2 regions of the Desulforhabdus amnigena genome follow, and region 1 is predicted to be linked to the other one. Evidence: riboswitches for the same ligand, from Rfam matches in the RefSeq annotation. Region 1 holds a riboswitch; the other holds the start of a gene.
What was found. Region 1 has a riboswitch for cobalamin ahead of QMG16_RS12495 (TonB-dependent receptor plug domain-containing protein). Riboswitches for the same ligand answer to the same signal wherever they lie in the genome.
Positions count from the first base shown of each region.

Region 2: it holds a riboswitch for cobalamin, as region 1 does, so the genes downstream of both, QMG16_RS14765 (hypothetical protein) here and QMG16_RS12495 (TonB-dependent receptor plug domain-containing protein) in region 1, are expected to answer to the same signal.

Region 1 is NZ_BSDR01000001.1:2,937,770-2,945,150, reverse strand. It holds gene QMG16_RS12520 (cobalt-precorrin-5B (C(1))-methyltransferase CbiD) at 1-1,177, shown strand, start outside; gene cbiE (precorrin-6y C5,15-methyltransferase (decarboxylating) subunit CbiE) at 1,174-2,448, shown strand; gene cobM (precorrin-4 C(11)-methyltransferase) at 2,498-3,277, shown strand; gene QMG16_RS12505 (cobalt-precorrin 5A hydrolase) at 3,246-4,346, shown strand; gene QMG16_RS12500 (precorrin-3B C(17)-methyltransferase) at 4,373-5,152, shown strand; cobalamin riboswitch at 5,241-5,425, shown strand; cobalamin riboswitch at 5,634-5,805, shown strand; gene QMG16_RS12495 (TonB-dependent receptor plug domain-containing protein) at 5,841-7,381, shown strand, end outside.
Region 2 is NZ_BSDR01000001.1:3,469,452-3,476,832, forward strand. It holds gene QMG16_RS14745 (TRAP transporter small permease) at 1-71, shown strand, start outside; gene QMG16_RS14750 (TRAP transporter large permease) at 68-1,333, shown strand; gene QMG16_RS14755 (acyl-CoA dehydrogenase family protein) at 1,482-2,627, shown strand; gene QMG16_RS14760 (iron-sulfur cluster assembly scaffold protein) at 2,748-3,176, shown strand; gene QMG16_RS14765 (hypothetical protein) at 3,213-3,464, opposite strand; cobalamin riboswitch at 3,752-3,940, opposite strand; gene QMG16_RS14770 (zinc-binding dehydrogenase) at 4,003-5,031, opposite strand; gene QMG16_RS14775 (penicillin-binding protein 1A) at 5,290-7,381, shown strand, end outside.

The sequences.
Region 1 (7,381 bases):
GGCTGCCACTGCGGCGGCTCGAGCTGCACTGCGCTTCCTCTTGACGGGAAGGAGCAGTGAGGCGGTCGCTGTGAGGCTTCCTGGAGGCTATTACCTGCCTGTTCCAGTACGTGAAGTGTGCCGGGAGGAAAATGATGTGCTGGCCGTGGTGATCAAAGACGGCGGAGATGATCCGGATGTGACGCATAAGGCGGAAATAAGGGCCCGTGTCCGTAGAATTTCACTGGACGGAAAAGAGTGTGATAACGGCATCTCCTCGGGGATTCGCCTCATGGGCGGCGAAGGGGTAGGGGTCGTGACCAAACCGGGCCTTCCCGTGCAGATCGGAGAGCCGGCTATCAATCCGGTGCCGCGGGAAATGCTTTCCCTGAATCTTGCTGAAGAATATCTGCAGTGGAAGATGGAGGATACTGTTCCCGGAGGTATCGCCTGCATTGCAGATACCCCTTCCGGGCCGCACGTGCTTCTGACTTTTAGCCAGGACAGTGAGAAGTTGAAAGGCTTTTTCCTGGAGGTGGAGATCGAGGTGCCCAAAGGCGCCGAACTGGCGCGCCATACGTTGAATCCCCGCCTGGGCATTCTGGGAGGGATTTCCATACTGGGGACGACGGGCATTGTGAAGCCTTTTTCTCATACAGCCTATGAAGAAACCATTCAGACGGCCTTGTCCGTTGCTCAATCAAACGGGTGCCTGGAAATCGTCCTCAGTACGGGCGGTAAGAGCGAACGCTTCGCCCAGGGAATCCTTCCCGGACTTCCAGTGGAATCCTTTGTTCAAGTTGCCGATTTTTTCGCTTTTGCGGTTCAGGAAGTGCTGAAGATGGGTTTCCCTCGCCTGACGCACAGCGTTTTTTTCGGAAAAGTGGTGAAAATGGCTCAGGGGCATGCCTACACGCATGCCCATAAAGCGGCTCTGGATCTCGAACTGGTGGCGGAGTTGGCTGCAAAGGAGGGCCATGATGCCCCTTTTTGCCGGGAACTGGCTGTGGCCAATACTGCGCGGCATGCCCTGGAACTGCTGTTGGAACGCAATGCCATGGATGTCGTCCATGCCGTAGCCCGTAAGGCCCTGGACCAGTCGGCAAGGCTCGGAGATGACCGGTTGGATGTGAGGCTCCTGGTCTTCGATTATGGCGGCAGGCTGTTGGTGGACCTGGAAAGGAAGAGGGGAAAATGAAGCATTCCGATTCTCAAGATTGGAACCCTCCCCGTGTGGTCCTGGTGGGCATGGGAATGGGCAGAGAAGACGTCGGCGCAAGCGCCCTGCGCTGGATCGAGCGGGCGGAAGTGCTGGCAGGGGGCGGACGCCACCTGGACTGGTTTCCGGATCTTTCCTGCGAGAGAATCCCGCTGCAGGGTCCGTTGAACGACTGGCTGGATCAGGTCGGCCGGGTTTCAATAGAAAGGCGCACCGTGGTGCTTGCATCGGGAGATCCTTTTTTTTTCGGCGTTGGGCGCCGTCTTGCGGATCGTGTGGGGAAGGAGAATCTCCTCACCTTCCCCAATATCACCAGCGTTCAGGTGCTCTTTTCCCGCTTGAACGAACCCTGGGAAGATGTGAAGGTGATGAGCCTTCACGGGCGAGGTCCCGCTGCAGAAAATCCCGAATGGTTGGAGCAGCTCCGGCACCATTCGAAAGTGGTTTTTTTTACGGATCCTCAGCATACCCCCGATTGGATCGCCCGCCAGCTGCTGGATGCCGCAATGAAGGATCGCACCCTGGTGGTGGGGGAGGATTTGGGGCTTCCTTCGGAAAAAATCCAGCGTTTTTTCCCTGAGGAAGCGGCGGCAAGGAAATTTTCGCCCCTCAACCTGGTGGCCGTATTGGATGAGAGTCCTTCCAGGCAGGCTGTGGATTCGACCGTTCCGCAAGCCGTTCTGGGGCTTCCCGAGACCGCCTTCCGGCATCGGGCCGGCCTCATCACCAAAATGGAAGTCCGTGCTGTGGCGCTGGCTCATCTTCAGTTGCGGCCCGGACTCGTTTTGTGGGATCTGGGAGCGGGAAGCGGTTCCGTATCCATTGAAGCATCGAGGCTTGTTCCTCTGCGACGGGTAGTTGCCGTGGAAAAGGACGCAGAACGTTACCGGGATCTGCAGGATAACGTGAAACGCCTTCAAGGATCGCAAATAGAGACGGTTCATGGAAAGGCCGCCCAAGTGCTGGATGCGCTCCCCGATCCGGACCGTGTTTTCATCGGAGGAAGCGGAGGGGACCTGCGGGAGATTTTCGAGAACCTCCTGCGGCGCATGCGTCCTGGTGGAAGAGTGGTCGTCACCGCAGCGACCCTGGATACTCTGGAAGCCGTTCGGGCTTTCTGGAGCGATAAACCCTATGAAATGCAGATTACGCAACTGCAGGTCAGCCGGTCTGTGCCTATCGGAAAAACGGTGAGGTTCGAGGCGCTCAATCCGGTTTTTGTGGTGAGTGTCTGGCCGAAGCCCATTTAGGGACTGTCCGGAAACCTCCCTCTATAAACAGATAGATTCGAGGAACTCTATGAAATATCCTATTCATTTTGTCGGAGCGGGTCCCGGCGACCCTGAGCTCATCACGGTCAAGGGGAAGAGGCTTTTGCAGGAAGCGGACTGCATCGTCTATGCGGGTTCTCTTGTTCCCGAGGCCTTGCTGCAGGATCGGAAACCGGGCGCCGCCATTCACAACAGCGCTTCCATGACCCTCCCGCAAACGCATGCACTCCTGCGGGAAGGGTATGAACGGGGCGAACGGGTGGTCCGCCTGCACACGGGAGACCCCGCCCTCTACGGGGCCATTCAGGAACAGATGGAACTCCTGGACCGGGATGGGATTCCTTACAGCGTGGTGCCGGGCGTGTCGGCCGTCTTCGCGGCGGCAGCGGCTCTCACCCAGGAGCTGACTCTGCCGGAAGTTTCTCAAACCCTGATCTTGACCCGTATGGCGGGTCGAACCCCCGTTCCCGAAGGGGAAGACCTTCGGTCGCTCGCGCAACATCGGGCGACCCTGGTGATCTATCTCAGTGTGCAGCAGATCGAAAAAGTGGTCTCCGAGGTCAGTCCCTGTTACGGCCCTGAGACTCCGGTGGTGGTTGCCTATCGATTGGGGTGGCCCGATGAGCTCATTGTGAAGGGTACCTTGGACGACATCGTTCAAAAGGTCAAAGCAAGCGGTATCGGCCGCCAGGCGATCATCATGGTGGGAGAGGTCTTCAATGCCCGCTCCGGGAAAGAATTGAAAAAATCCAAATTATACGACGAGTCCTTCGAACATGGATTTCGAAAAGCCCGGGTTTCCTCCTGAATCTTCCTCCATAGCCATTGTGGCTTTGACCCGCCACGGAGCCGACCTTGCGCTGCAGTTGCAGGGGAAGCTTCCCGGCAGCGCCTGTTATGTGCCGGTGCGGCATCAGTTTGCCCTGGCCATGGGGGCCGTGGGGTTTCAGCGAATGGCGGACCTGCTCAGGGAAATCTGGCCCAGGGTTTCCGCGCTGGTCTGCATCATGGCCACCGGCATAGTGGTCCGTCAGATCTCCCCCTATCTGCGCCATAAGAAGGAAGATCCCGCTGTGGTCGTGCTGGACGAGAGGGGAGAGTATGTCATCAGCCTGGTTTCCGGCCATTTGGGAGGAGCGAACCGCCTCACGAAAGAAGTCGCCCGCATTACCGGAGGACATGCGGTCATCACCACCGCTTCGGATGTTCAAGATAAGCCTGCTCTGGATCTGATGGCGCGGGCGGCGGGTCTCGAGATCGAAAACATTGAAATGCTCAGTCGGCTGGCGAGGGCTTTCCTGGAAGACGAACCCGTTTGGATCTACGATCCTGAAGGCCGGTTGAAGAGGGATTTGGCCAGCCAGGGGAACATCGACTGGCTGCATGAGGTCCTCTCTTCCCCCCCATCCCTCATGTCGACCCTGATGGAGAGAGTGGGCGTCTGGGTTTCGGAGGCCCTGGTTCCCGCGTTTCTGAAATGCCTGGTGCTGCGCCCCCGGAATCTGGTCGTCGGGATCGGGTGCAACCGGGGTACGCCGGCCCAGGAAATCATGGAATGGTTGCAAAGGGTCTTCGCCCGTGAAAAGCTCTCCCCACTCTCCATTAGAAATCTTGTGAGCGTCGATCTCAAATCCGATGAGGCGGGGATCATCGAAACGGCGGCAATGCTTCAGAGGCCTGTTCATTTTTATTCCCGCAAAGAGATCGAAAACATAACCGTGCCCAATCCATCCACTCAGGTGGCCAAGCACATAGGAGTTCAAAGCGTATGCGAAGCGACAGCTCTTCTGAGCGCCGGGAGCCAAACCCTCATTGTTCCCAAGCAGAAAACGTTCAATGTAACTCTCGCCATAGCACGGGTCGGCTATCCATTGTAAGCCTCGGGCCCGGCTACCGTTCCTATATGGTGCCCGAAGCTCTGGATGCCCTCCTTTCGGCGGAAGTGGTACTCGGCTATAAAACTTATCTGGGCTTGATCGAAGAATTGCTGGAAGGCAAAGAAGTCCTTTCCAGCGGAATGCGAAAGGAAGTGGACCGCTGCGGGCTCGCCATTGATCGTGCCCTCGAGGGACACCGCGTGGTGTTGGTATCGAGTGGTGATGCCGGGATTTATGGGATGGCGGGTTTGGTCTTCGACATTTGCCGTGAACGGAGCCTGCGCGTTTCGAGTCCTCCCCACCGCACCCCTTCAACAGAGCCGGCGGACCTTCGGGATGAGAAGGGGGAGGTTCCTCCGGATCTTTTTGTGGAAGTGATTCCGGGGGTGGCCGCCTTCAATGCGGCGGCTTCCATCCTTGGAGCCCCTCTCATGCACGATTTTGCGGTGGTCAGCCTGAGCGACCATCTCACCCCTTGGGAACTGATCGAAAAACGCTTGCAGGCGGCCGCATCCGCGGATTTCGTCATGGCCATTTACAATCCCAGGAGCAAAACGCGCCCCGATCTGCTGGAAAAAGCCCAGAAAGTGATCCTCCGCGAAAAGGCCCCCGAAACCCCCGTGGCCATCATTCGAAAGGCCATGCGCGGCGGGCAGTGGAAGTGCATCACGACTCTTGCCGAGATTCCCTTCGAGGAAGTGGACATGCAATCCATTCTCATCGTGGGAAACAGCAAAACCTACGTCTGGAACGGCTGGATGGTGACTCCCAGGGGATACTTGGACAAATATAACCTTTCGGAATGACGCAAGATAAGAATGCGCTGATTTTAGAGAGGTGTTTATTTGAATATTGACAAAAGTTTTCGGCTGTTATAGAGGTACCGGCTACGTGAAAATAAGTGAATCATCAGGTACCGCAAGGTTTAATAGGGAATCCCGTGAAATCCGGGAACGGTCCCGCCGCTGTAAACGGGGACGAAATCCGATAGAGCCACTGTTTTGCGCAAGCGAAATGGGAAGGCACAGAGAGTAGATTGATCCGTAAGTCAGAATACCTGCCTGATGATGTAGGGTCGATCGGTACGTGGTAATACCGGATGGACCGCTAAAGGACCAAGAGAACCAGGGTGCAATCCTTAGGGCCAAAAGCTCTAAGGATTTTTTTTTGGCTGAATTCCATTTCGGAGATGAATCGGTGACTGGGTGAACAGGCACCGGGACGCGAAGGAGTGCTTTTGAAAGACCTTGAGGAATAGGCATCAACGATAGAACCGTATAGCCACACTACAGTAAAATGCATCGGCTTAAGGGAAGGAAGTGGGAATCTTCCGCCGCCCCGCGACTGTGATCGGGACGAAAGCCGCAAGGATGTCACTGTCACGCCCAAGGCGTGATGGGAAGGCGCGGCGAATAGGATGAACGTGAGCCAGGAGACCTGAGTGGATGCATAAACCTTTCAACATTCCCCGAGGGGGGAAAGGAGGTTGTCTCAATGCGTTTTTCACTACTGAGGACATCGAAGCTCATCCTTGCACTGGTCGTTCTTTTTGCTGTTTTGGCGCACAATCCCTTGCCCTCCCAATCTCAAGAAGAAACCAAACAGGAAGAAACCAAACAGGAAACGACCGAAGGGAAAGAAGCGCAAGAGGCCGACGACACTTCCCGAAAGGAGGAAGCCAGCGTCGTAGCTACAGGAACCGCCAACCTGGAGCCTGTGGTCGTTACGGCGACAAGAGTCGAAACGCCGCTCTCGCAAGTGACGAAAAGCGTGAGCGTTGTGACCAGCGAAGAAAGAGACGCGCAGGAGGATTATTTTATTCCTGGTCTCCTTGACTACGAGCCGGGCGTTTATCTCCGGCGCCTTGGCGGAACGGGACAGTGGGCCCATCTGAACATCCGGGGCGTGCCGAGCCAATACATCCAGTTTCAGTACAATGGATTCCCCCTCAAGGACGAGGCAGACCCCCAGGGTGCGTTTACCTACTTCCTTGAGGATTTGTATTCGCCAAGCAATATGCAGCGGATCGAAATCCTCAAGGGCACACAGAGCACCCTGTACGGATCGCAAGCCATGGGCGGCGTCATCGACATCATTTCCGACAAATGGAAGCGCGGCACCGGAGCGGAAGTCCGCAGCGAATTCGGGGAGTATGGCACATTTATTGAGAATGGGCGATTCTACCATGGACAGGGCTCGTTTTATATTGATTTTAACCCGATCTATGTCACATCGGACGGTGAGAAATTCGGTGGAAAATACGGCTTCTGGTACGACAACCTCGGCTTCTCCGGCGGGGCTGGATTCCGCATCACTCCGGACATCACCCTCGAATTCACCTCCCTCTACTTCGATTCCGACCTCGCCTTGACGGAAACCACTCCCAGTCTGGATGCCAACGGCAAGCTCGTGACACAAACCGCCGATCCCGATCAACACCGGGAAGGCCTCTCAGCTCTGTACGGCCTCACAATGAACCATGCCGTTTCTAGCTGTTGGAACTATTCCATAAAAGGCTCCTACGCGGAAACCGAGCGCCATTACTTTTGGACGCCGACTGTGAACGGAAACCATTCCAACTACGACGGCTCCACGGGATACATCGAAACACAGCAAAACATCCAGGTCACCGATTGGCTCACCCTTATCAGTGGTCTCGATTTCAAGCAGGCCGATTACGACGGTCGTGAACCCAACAATCCCAGCAACGATGACTACAGCCCCGTGTATTACAAAGAAGACTGGTACAACTGGGACCTGTTCACCCAGGCGAGCCTCAAGTTTTTGGATGAGTCTCTCTTCCTCAATTTCGGAGGCCGCTTCAATTACCCCGAGGAGTTTGATTCCAAGCTCGTTGGGGAAGCTTCCGCAGCCTACCTCTTTAAACAGTTCGGCACCAAGGTCCACGCTCATGTGGGCTCCGGATACCGCACGCCGTCCCTTTACGAAGTCTATGGGGGGTATGTCTGGAACGGTTACCTCTACACGATCGGGAACCCCGACTTGACGCCTGAGGAGAGCGTCGGCTATGAGGT
Region 2 (7,381 bases), 530 kb from region 1:
TCATGTCCCTCCGGTGTGCATACCGGTTCATCATCAGTCTGAAGCAGGGTCCAAACGGTAGCGAAACATGAAAATGTTCCTGAGCCTGATTTTGAGCTTGCTGGCCATCTCCGGAATGCCGCTCTTCATCGTCATTTCTGCGGCGGCCTTGCTCTGTTTTTATTTTCTGGATGTAGATCTCTCCGTTGTCATCATTGAAATGTACCGGCTGGCGGCCAATCCCATGCTCATCGCCCTGCTCCTGTTCGCTTTCGCCGGCTATGTCCTTGCCGAAAGCGGAGCCAGCAAGAGGCTTGTCCGGTTTTCTTCAGCCATTCTGGGGCGGACTCCCGGTGGTCTGGCCGTTGTTTCCCTGCTTTCCTGCGCCTTTTTCACCGCCCTCACCGGGGCTTCCGGAGTGACCATCGTGGCTCTGGGCGGACTCCTCTATCCGGCCCTTATCGAGGATGGCTATGAAGAAAATTTCTCCCTGGGCCTCCTCACGACATCGGGAAGCCTGGGACTCCTGTTCCCGCCGAGCCTCCCCCTCATCATTTACGGGGTGGTTTCGGACACCAAGATTTCAGACCTTTTTCTGGCAGGCGTTGCGCCGGGATTCCTCATGCTGATCCTGCTCTCCCTTTACAGCATGTATTCAGCGGTCCGCTGCGGTTGCACAGGGATGCATTCCCGGTTCAACTTTTCCGAACTGGCGGCGGCGGGCCGGGAAGCCATTTGGGAAATCCTTTTGCCTCTGGTGGTCCTGGGAGGAATTTTCGGCGGTTTTCTCGTACTGAGCGAGGCTGCCGCCGTTACGGTCTTCTATGTGCTCCTGGTGGAAATGGTCATCCACCGGGAAGTGAAACTGCGAGACATTCCTTCCATCATACTGAAAACCTCCATGATGGTGGGGGGAATCATCATCATTCTTGGGGCCTCCCTCGCCTTCAACGCATTTCTCATCGACCAGCAGGTGCCCAACAAAATTCTCGAATTGATGCAAACCTATGTGAGCAACAAGTATCTCTTTCTCCTGATCTTGAATTTCTTTTTGCTTCTCGTGGGGTGCGTGCTGGATGTTTTCTCCGCCCTGGTCATCGTGGTTCCCCTTATCGTTCCCCTTGCCATGAGCTACGAGGTCAATCTGATTCATCTGGGGATCATTTTTCTGACCAACCTGCAGATCGGCTATTCCACGCCTCCCATCGGAATGAACCTTTTTATCGCAAGCCTTCGCTTCGAAAAGTCCATCGTGCATCTGTACCGGGCATCTTTGTCTTTCCTGGCCATTCTCCTGATCACCCTTGGAATCATTACCTTTTTCCCAGCCTTGAGCCTCCTCTGGATGAAATGAGTTTTGGGTGATGCACCTCTCTCGTTTTTGATTTTTCCACTTCCTTTTTTCATGGTTATCTTTGATTTTATTCTTTCGATAGATGAAATCGGAAATCAAACGATGTTCATGAAGAAATGCGGTTGAACATCTGAAAGGAGGAGAATCCATGGATTTTCTGCTTCCTGCTGAAATAATGGAAGAGCGAAAACGTTTTGAGGATTTTCTCAGGGAGCGTCTGGCGCCCCATGTTGCCGGATGGTATCGGGAAAGGATGGTGCCGCGGAGCTTTTTCCAGGAACTGGGGAAAGAGGGGTGGCTCGCGTTTGACCAGGGGAAGGAGGGTCCCGTGGAGCAACCCGTCCTCAAACAATCGGTGCTCATGGAGGAGCTGGCCAGGATTTCCCCGGGAGTGGCGGTCGCCGTATTGGTGCAGATTTCTCTTGGAACCAAAGGGTTGACCCTGTTTGGTTCCGAGGCGCAGAAAAAAGCTCATCTGGAATCCGCCATCCTCGGGAATACGCTCATATGCCTTGGAAATACGGAACCCACAGCTGGAAGTGACGTGGCAAACATCTCCCTCAATGCCGAAAAGGTGGACGGCGGATGGGTGCTCAACGGGACGAAAGGCTATGTTACTAACGGCAATATCAGTGATATTGCCATCATCACAGCTGTTACCGGCCCTCGGGCGGAGAGAAGCCGGCGCATGTCCATGTTTCTGGTGGACCTGTCGTCGAAGGGAATCAGCAGAAAAAAGCTCAACAAGCAGGTTTGGATCCCTTCAGATCTTACCCGACTTCAGTTCAAAGACGTTTTTGTCCCCGATGAGAATCTCCTGGGGGAGCATGGACGCGGGTTGCAGCAGGTTTTGGAGATTTTCACCAACAGCCGGGTGACCATCAGTGCGCTCGCTCTGGGAACTGCGGTGGGAGCCTTTGAACTGGGTGTGGATCATGCCCGGAAGCGGGAAGTCTTTGGGAGAAAGATAGCTGATTACCAGGCGAAATCTTTTGAAATTGCCGATTTCTACAGCAGGATCGAAGCGGCGAGGCTCGTGCTGTGGAAAACGTGCTGGAATAAAGACCGCGGCGGAGACTTTCGGTTGGATTCGTCCATGGCCAAGTATCTTACGGTAGAGATTGCCCGCGAGGTGGGAATGTGGGCGGCCGACCTGTTTGGAGCCGCCTCCGTGATTTTCGAGCACCCCATCCACAAGTTTCCCATGGATGCCTGGGCGGCTTCTCTGGGGGAAGGAACACAGGATATACAAAAACTGATTATTTTCAGGGAAGTGATGAAGCGGTTGTCTTGAGTTCAATATTGGGGGTTGAGCAGATCGAGTTTTTTGGGTATCTCCTTTGGGTGATGAGTATGATGTATGGTACATAAATTTCAAACGTATGGGAAAAAAGAAAGAATGGGGTATCCAGTCATGCAAGAATCTTCTGACATTCTTATGGGCACTGTTCGGGAATATGCGGAGGCTGAGAAAGAAGAGGTTTACGGAGAAAAGCTTTTCGATCTGAATCGGGAACCCACTCTCATGGGAAGAATGGAAAATCCGACTTCGTCGGGTATCATCACGGGTCACTGTGGTGAAACCATGGAAATATATCTGCGCATTGAAGGAGAACGTATCGAGGAAATAAGCTTTTTCTCTGACGGGTGTGCTTCCAGCCTGGCGTGTGGTTCCGTGGCGGCGGAACTGGCAAGAGGAAAAAACATAGACGATGCTGCGGCGATAGAGGGAGATACAATCCTCATGGTGCTCAAGGGACTGACCGAAGAAGAGACCCACTGCGCTTATCTGGCTGCAGAGGCATTGCATGCTGCCATCCACAACTGGATGTTGAGGCAGTAACGTAGCCAAGTGAGGGGACCGGAGGGTCCCCTTTTTCTATCCGCAGAGTCTCAAAGGGGTTCCCTGGATTTCGAAGGCGTCCTGGGCTTCGCTGTATGCAGCCCTGACACAAAAGACCGTGTGAACTCCCTGAGTCATCATCTTCCACCAACCGTAGGCGATATCCGATTCGGAGGTTGCAAGACACACCCGGTCCGCTCCCAACCGGTTCCGCGTCTCGTCCAAGTCCATTGTATCCTGCAATGCGTTTTTCCCTTCCGTCACGTAAAGAATGAAGCCTTTTTTCATCCTGGACCTCCATGAACGTTGAAGAGTCCCTGGAAGCACGAGTGCTTCCAGGGGGTAAGAGGTTAGTGTGTGTTGAGGTAGGGCTGGTGCTGAAGCAAAAAAAAATCCTTAGAGCCGAAGCTCTAAGGATTGCACCCTGTTTAAACTTGATCCTTAGGGAAGACTATACGGGCATTGCAGACATTTTGCATATGAAAGGCATCGCTTTCGTAGAGTAGAATTCCCGGCCTGTAAAGCCGATGAGGTCTGCACTCCGTATTCGAGGTCCTTCAGTATTCTACCGTACCGAGTCCTCAAGTGGTCAGGCTGGTCTTCTGGCTCTCGGATCTCTCTACTCACCGCACCTTCCCATCACATCCCGAATGTGACAGTGGCTTTAAAGGCGGCTTTCGTCCCCGATCACAGCGGCGGGACCGCTCCCGATTGTCACGGGATTCCCTTTTAAGCTTTGCAGCACCTGATCACTATGCAATTATATCGAGTATTCCTCTACTACAAGGGGGGATGGCTGTCAAGTCTCATTTACAAATATTTCTATCTACGGTTCGAGGACGATCTTTCCAAACTGGTCGCCCTTTTCCATGATTTCGAAAGCCCGGCGCCCTTCTTTGAGGGGCATGATCCGATGGATGACAGGTTTCAGTTTTCCCGCCCAGAGGAGAGAGGTCACTTCTCTGAAGTCCTGATGTGTGCCCATTGTGCTTCCTATGAGACTGATCTGCTTGCTGAAGATGAAGCGGATATCGATTTCGGCCTGAGGGCCGCTCGTGTTTCCCACTATGACGATGCGGCCTCCACGCGCCACCGCTCTCATGCTCTTGTGGATGGTGGCGGCTCCCACGTTGTCCACTACGACATCCACGCCGCGTTTGTCCGTGAGCTTTAACACTTCCCTTTCCCAGTCGCATTTGGAACGATCCAGAACGATATCGGCTCCCAGCTCCCGTGCGCCGGCTGCCTTTTCTTCATTGCCTGCCACCACGTAAACGGTTGCCCCTGCAAGCTTTGCAATTTGGATGGCCATGCTGTTCACTCCGCCTCCGGCCCCCACTACCAGAACCGATTCTCCAACACGCAGTTTGGCTCGGTGGATGAGCATGCGCCAGGCTGTGAGGGTAACCAGGAGAGGGGCCGCTGCTGACGGAAAATCCATATCCTGCGGCATGGCCATGAGACTCTCCGCCGGGACGACCACATATTCCGCCAACCCTCCGCGTACCTGTTCGCCAAGAATGTGGTAACCGGGACTCAGGCTATGTTCTCCGCGCCGGGTGAATTCATCCTCTACGGAGTTTGAACCCGGATCCACCACCACACGGCTTCCCAGGCTCCAACCGGTGACTCCCGGCCCCAGTCCCGCCACAATACCGGCAACATCCGAGCCGCCCCAGTGGGGCATCGGCAACTTAAGTCCCGGCCAGCCCCGCCGTACCCAAATGTCCAAATGATTGAGGGCGCAGGCTTTGACCTGGATGAGAACCTCACCCGGTGCCGGTTGAAGATCCGGAACATCGCAGTACCGTATGACTTCAGGCCCCCCGTGTTCGTGGAAACAGAGTGCTTTCATGGTCCTGGTTTCCTCCTTTCACGACGTAATGCAGGATCGACCGCCGTTACATCAATGAGGCGGAATGTCAAAGATTCGTTGCTATTGCTTCAGTGCTTAAGCTAAAATCCCCACATCGAACATTCAAGCCTGCCTTTCGATGGTATTTCTTGGAGTTTCTTTCCTTGGCATTGTGATTATGTTAAAAAGGTTGGAATTTTTCTGATTTTGCCTCAAAATAAAAAATTTTAAATTTCTCTTGCTTATGAGGTGATATAGATGAAACACTTAGGTTTTTTCAGGCGGAGGCAGGAAATGAGCCTTCTTCGCTGGCTGTTGTTCACTTTTTTGGGGTTCATCGCTTGTGTCGTCGCCATAGCGGGTATTGCGGCTTTCGCCTTTTATATTCAGCTGGATCGGTCTCTGCCCAGTGCTCGCGCTCTCAAGAACTATCATCCGTCTCTGGTTTCGAGTGTCTATGCTTCCGATGGTTCTCTCATTGGGGAATTTTATACGGAACGCAGGTTTCTGGTTCCTCTGGATCGGGTACCGCCCTATTTGATAAAAGCCTTTCTTGCGGCCGAAGACAGCCGGTTCTATGAACACGGAGGGGTCGATCTTCCCGGCATTTTTCGGGCCTTTATGAAAAATCTTCAGGCGGGGGAAATTGTTCAGGGAGGAAGCACCATCACGCAGCAAGTAGTGAAATCTCTCCTTCTTACGCCGGAACGCACGGTTATCCGTAAACTCAAAGAAGCCCTCCTTGCCTACCGTATCGATCACACGCTGAGCAAAGACGAAATTCTCTATCTCTATCTCAACCAGATTTATTTTGGTTCGGGGGCCTATGGCGTGGAAGCTGCGGCACAAACTTATTTTGACAAGCATGTCGAAGATCTCGATCTTGCCGAAGCTTCTCTCCTTGCAGGGCTGCCCAAAGCTCCCACCCGGTTTTCTCCGCATCAGAACTATGCTTCCGCCAAGGATCGCCAGAGGTATGTGCTGGATCGTATGGTCGAAGTGGGATTCATTACTCAGGAAGAAAGGGATAAAGCCTTTGTGGAACCCTTGAACCTGGCCAGGCCGAAGCGCTGGAGGCTCAAAGAGTTCAATCACTTCACGGAAGAGGTGCGGCGGCAGGTGGAGGCCAAATACGGCCGGGACGGACTCTATAAAGAAGGCCTGAAGATCTATACCACTCTGGATCTGAGAGCTCAGGAAATGGCCGAAAAGGCCCTGGACCAGGGATTGCGCCAGCTGGACAAGCGCCACAGTCGTTACCGGGGGATAAACCTCAATGTACCGAGGGAAGATTGGCCGAGTGCTCTGAGAGTGCTCAACAGCACCAATGGAGAACTGCAGCCCGAAAAAATCGTGGCTGCTCTGGTGATGGATTATGATCCTCAAAGCAGATCCTGCAGGTTGCAGATAGGGGATGCACAGGGGATTTTACCCTCTTCGGGGTGGCAATGGGCAAAGATTTCAGACAAACGGGCGAGTAAGATGTTCCGGGTGGGTGATTTGGTTCGAGTTCGTCTGGAAAATCTTCAAAGTGACAAGACCTGGACGACCGTCCTGGAGCAGGATCCTGGAATGGAGGGCGCTTTCATGGCTATGGTTCCTCAAACGGGAAGAGTCCTTTGCCTTGTCGGTGGAAGAAATTTCGCTCAGAGCCAGTTCAATCGCGCAACACAGGCTATTCGACAGCCTGGTTCGGCCTTTAAGCCCATCATCTATTCCGCCGCTCTCGATAAGGGCTACACGGAGGCATCCATCCTGATCGATTCACCCATCGTCCTGAACGATCACAGCCTCAGGGGGCTTTGGAAACCCGCCAACTACGACCATCAGTTCTGGGGACCCATCCTGTTGCGGAAAGCACTGATCCATTCTCGCAATGTTGTGACCGTCAAGCTCCTGAATGCCATTGGAGTGGACTATGCGATTCAATATGCCAGAAACTTGGGAATTACCTCCCCCCTCACGCCCACCCTGGCCCTCGCTCTCGGGGCGTCTGGCGTGTCTCTCTGGGAGCTGCTCACGGCGTATACTCCTTTCGCCAACCAGGGAAAACGGGTTGATCCCTATATGATCGAAAAGATAGAGGATCGGGACGGCAATATTCTGGAGGAGCACCGGGTCGCACCCGAAGATGTGATTTCGCCTGAAACGGCTTATGTTATGACCGACCTGCTGGCGGGTGTCGTGCAGGAAGGTACGGCGAAAAAGGCCAAAGAGCTGGACCGGCCCGCAGCGGGAAAAACGGGAACCACCAATGAAATGAGAGATGCCTGGTTTATCGGTTATACTCCGGATGTTTTGGCGGGTGTGTGGGTGGGCTACGACGATCACAATGTTTCTCTGGGGAAGG